Regions from separate parts of the Erysipelothrix larvae genome, predicted to be linked through region 1. Evidence: a T-box and tRNA genes for the amino acid it is inferred to sense, from the RefSeq annotation. Region 1 holds a T-box; the other holds one or more tRNA genes.
What was found. A T-box is a leader RNA that pairs with one kind of tRNA and senses whether it is charged. The one in region 1 lies ahead of thrS (threonine--tRNA ligase), so its partner is inferred to be a tRNA-Thr.
Positions count from the first base shown of each region.

Region 2: it has a tRNA-Thr gene. The T-box ahead of thrS (threonine--tRNA ligase) is inferred to sense a tRNA for this amino acid. The anticodon was not compared.

Region 1 is NZ_CP013213.1:1,134,993-1,137,464, forward strand. It holds gene thrS (threonine--tRNA ligase) at 1-1,331, opposite strand, end outside; T-box leader at 1,368-1,565, opposite strand; gene AOC36_RS05290 (helix-turn-helix domain-containing protein) at 1,618-2,472, opposite strand, start outside.
Region 2 is NZ_CP013213.1:2,114,687-2,117,158, forward strand. It holds gene AOC36_RS09755 (LysR family transcriptional regulator) at 1-615, opposite strand, end outside; tRNA gene AOC36_RS09760 (tRNA-Val) at 1,193-1,268, shown strand; tRNA gene AOC36_RS09765 (tRNA-Thr) at 1,291-1,366, shown strand; tRNA gene AOC36_RS09770 (tRNA-Tyr) at 1,375-1,458, shown strand; tRNA gene AOC36_RS09775 (tRNA-Lys) at 1,466-1,541, shown strand; tRNA gene AOC36_RS09780 (tRNA-Gly) at 1,557-1,630, shown strand; gene AOC36_RS09785 (DNA-3-methyladenine glycosylase 2 family protein) at 1,931-2,472, shown strand, end outside.

The DNA.
Region 1 (2,472 bases):
TTGTTACCTTCTGAGTCGATATAAGTAATATCGAAACGTTCTGGTAAGTTCATATCAAGTTGAACTGTACCACATTGCCAGATTCTGTTTAGTGAGTCTCTAACTTTGAAATCAAGTTTTGGACCATAGAATGCACCATCGCCAGGGTTGATTTTAAATTCTACACCGGCTGCAATACATGCATCTTCAAGAATTTTTTCTGAACGATTCCACACTTCGATATCTCCAATATACTTAGATTCAGGACGTGTCGAAAGTTCAATTGTATAAGAGAGTCCAAAGAGTGAATACACTTCATCAATGAAATCAAGCATTTCAATGATTTCACCTTGTAGTTGTTCGGGTGTCATAAAGAGATGGGCATCATCTTGTGTGAAAGCTCTAACTCTAAACAAACCATTAAGTGCCCCACTGGCTTCATGACGGTGAACATGTCCCATTTCAGCAAGACGAATCGGTAAATCGCGGTATGAATGAAGTCCGTTCTTATATACTAGGATCCCGCCTGGGCAGTTCATTGGTTTAATCGCAAAATCTTTTTCATCAATGGATGACGTATACATATTGTCATTATAATTTGCCCAATGTCCTGATATTTCCCAAAGTTCACGATTCAACATAATCGGTGTTTCAATGAATTCATAGCCACGATCCATATGCGCTTTATGGTAGTATTCATGGAGTGCATTTTTTAATCGCATACCATTTGGTAACCAAAATGGGAAACCAGGACCATATTCACTTGTCATAAACAATCCGAGTTCACGTCCTAATTTTTTGTGGTCGCGTTGTTTCGCAGCTTCAAGCCATGCTTCATATTCTTCAAGTGCTTCTTTAGTTTCGAATGCAATACCATAAATACGTTGAAGCATTTTGTTATTTGCATCCCCTTTCCAATAAGCACCAGACACTTTGGTTAGGCGAACATTTTTAACTTTCCCTGTAGATTCAACATGAGGTCCACGACACAAATCCACAAATTCACCTTGACGATAAGCAGAAATTGTAGACCCTTCTTCAAGGTTGTTTGTAATGATATCAATCTTATAAGGATCGTCTTTAAACATTTCTAAAGCTTCTTCTTTTGTGAGTTCTTCACGTGAAATTCGCTTGTTTTCCTTTGCGATTTTCTTCATTTCCTTTTCAATTTTTGGGAAATCGTCTTCGCTTAAGACAATATCTCCTAAATCAATGTCATAATAGAATCCGTCTTCAATAACTGGACCTACCCAAAATTTCGCATTTGGATATAGTCTTTTTACAGCTTGCGCAAGTACATGGGCTGCAGAGTGATTTAATACATTTAACTCTGGATTTTCCTTGATATTCATAGTTGTTTCTCCTTTACAAATAAAAAACCGCCAATTTCCAAGGACGAAAACTCGCGGTACCACCTTAATTCACAATAACTGTGCACTTAATTTTCTGTTAACGCCAGATATACGGAACTTCATTTAAAAGTTCAACTCCAAGGTGGTAAGTTTAATTAGATTCGAGAAGCTTTCACCAACCGCTTCACTCTCTACATCACTAAGATAAACTCATGTCCTCTTCACCGTTTATAAGTTAATTATACGCAAACAATAGAAATATGCAAGCACTTCTATAAAAATTCGCTTACTCACCTTCTAATAATTCGAGTTGGGTTTTGTAATCACTTCTGAAGGTTTTCAAAACAAGTTCCAACATAAGTAAAGAATTATTAAATACAACAAGAAGGACATTGTCTAGCCCATCAAGTTTGGATTCACTAAATATCAAATCATAGGTTCCGTTTTGGGCTTCTCTTCTCAATTCTGTTAAAGGAATCATTGTAATGTCAGGATTGATTTTTACCATTCTAAGCATAATTTCTAGCTCGTTTTTACTATGTTCAAGATGCATCATCCCGCGTTTGCTTGCAAATAAGATCTTCTTTTTTGGTGCAAATAAGTAGTCACCAATATTTGTGATCATAAGATAAAACACAAGAACACGAATCTTGGAAAAATCGTTTTGAATTGTTTGCGATGCAAGCTCAAGAAATTTATTATAGTTATCTAACAAATCCGCATTGATAATTGCGTATTCACAGTAAAAGTCTTTCATAATAATTGAAAAATGATTTACATTGAATGGGAAGTTTTTTGATACATAAAGTGTCATGGACAAAATCTGAGTACATCGAGTGACAATTTGCTCCATCTGATTTTCATTGAGTTCTAACTCAGTCATTTGACTATAGTTTAAGAGAATGTCGTTTACATCATCTGGTTCTACATCTAAGTATCCTGAATCCTTAAATCGGGCAAACAAAATAAGTGCTTCGGTAATGGACTGGCGTGTAGCGTGAGGATATAATGAGCGAATCGTATTATATTCTTGTTCTGGAATTTTAATGGATTTACGATATGAATGAAAATCAGGGATTGGTAAGGCACTGTTGTTATCGGATTGACGGATGATATTAATAAGTAAAAATGAGGTGTGATA
Region 2 (2,472 bases), 980 kb from region 1:
AAACTTTCGTTTGTATTGAATCAATGGGATTCCTATCGTGTCATTTAAATCTATACTTTGGTTTTGACTGAGCAAGGAAGTTTCACACACAACCGCTACATAATTCTGTTCAAATACTTTGATGAACTTCAGATCTTTATCATCTCTTAAAATTCGATTTATAAAGACCAAATCAAAGCGTCCATGCTTCAAGCCATCCAGTAATTCAATCGTACATTCTGCTGTTGCTGTATCACTTTCGAATAAATCAAAGTGTATCTTTGGTGCGCCTTTTTTATACCCTGCTACAATCTCAGGGATAAATTGTGAGCTTAATGAGTATAAAAATCCAATCCTCAAGGTTTCTGACATCTTTTCCTTCATGATATTAAGATGTTGAATGCCTTGTTGGAGCTCATGCATCGATTTTGAAACATACGCACCAAATACCTTTCCATATTCAGTAAGGACAACATGACGACCGCTTCGTTCAAACAAAGGTACACCCAATTCTTCTTCTAAGTTACTTATCGCAACACTTAAACTGGGTTGACTGATATAGAGCAACTGGGCAGCATGGGTAAAGTGCAATGTTTCAGATAATGTTAGGAAATACTGTAATTGACTATAGTTCATATATATTCACCTTAAGCGTCTATTGATCATCCCCTTAGCTTGTGAAATAACTATCACGTACATCATAGGCGACCTATCAAATAAAAACAAATTGTATGTTTCAATGAAACAACCAAACGATAGTTTTAGACTATAAATCCTCTTTCTATTCTATATTATATCTTATTCATGGTGTATATTAAACCCGTGCTGTATTTGAAATACCCTTTAAACAGTACACTTTTTATGATCTTTGGGATAAAGAAGAAAATCCCTAGTTATTCGTGAGTAATCACAGCGCTTTGTATCTATTAATTCAATTTATATCAAGAGTTCCCTTCCCTGAAGTAGTTTCTGAGTATTATAAATGATTTACATACAGTGCGTAAATTTCTATGTTATTCTCAAAATAATCGACTTCGAAACTTATACATTGCGATAACCCTTACTAAATAAAGCAGATTTGTTCATCTGCGAAACGGACTCAAAACACCGAAATCATGCTTATTAAGAGCTCTGAAAATTTTTTTGAATTTTTTTCTATTTTCTTGTTGACTATGAAGTTTCTAAATGGTATATTATATAAGCACTAAGCAATGGAGGATTAGCTCAGTTGGGAGAGCACCTGCCTTACAAGCAGGGGGTCGGCGGTTCGAGCCCGTCATCCTCCACCATTTCTTTTTTTTTAAAGAAAATGCCGATTTAGCTCAATTGGTAGAGCAACTGATTTGTAATCAGTAGGTTGTGGGTTCAAGTCCTATAATCGGCACCATTTTTAATGGGTAGGTAGCGAAGAGGCTAAACGCGGTAGACTGTAAATCTACTCCTTAGGGTTCGGCGGTTCGAATCCGTCCCTGCCCACCATCGATGTGACCCGTTAGCTCAGGTGGTAGAGCAACTGACTTTTAATCAGTGGGTCGTAGGTTCGAGTCCTACACGGGTCACCATCTAAATTAAATTATGCGGGTGTAGTTTAATGGTAAAACTCCAGCCTTCCAAGCTGGCTACGGGGGTTCGATTCCCCTCACCCGCTCCAATTTTAAATCACAAACTCCTTACACTTGTTGGGAGTTTTTTTCTATACGATCCTTTGCACTCTTCTCACATATACGGTATGGACTTCTATCAGGATGACTTGATCGGATTTATTAATCCAATCAGAAGACCATAGGAGGATGAGATGATTGGTCTCTTACACTTGTAGGAAGCCTTGAGCTACTTATCACAAATCCTTGATGACACTACGCAATACACATAAGCGTTTGTTAGTATTCTAAATTATCGATTTTTTTACTTTGATGTCCGAATATGGCGAGCATTTGTTTCATTTAGTGGTATGATACTTTTGAAAGGGGTGATTACAATGTTGACTCAAACAACAAGTCTCTACGAAGCGTTTGTTTCAAAAGATGCACGGTTTGATGGTGAGTTTTTTGTCGGAATCCGTACCACCGGCATTTATTGTCGACCGATTTGTAAAGCACGGAAGCCACGCTTTGAACATTGTTCATTTTATGCAACCTGCGCAGAGGCAGAACTCAACGGTTTTCGTCCCTGTCTATTATGCCGTCCCGAATTAGCACCCGGTCATTTAGTCATGGATGCATCCCATTCGATCGCCACTGCTGCGGCTGTGTTACTTGAAATGAATTGCAGTCATGATTTATCGATGGAAGACATTGCGGATAAACTTGAATGTTCTTCACGTCATTTACGGCGCGTTTTCTTTGATCAATATCACGTTACTTTAACCCAATACCTTCAGACCTGTCGCCTTCTTTTAGCAAAACAACTCTTAACTGAAACCCATTTATCAATTATAGATGTTTCACTAGCCTGTGGGTTTGGAAGTTTACGTCGATTTAATGCGCTTTTTAA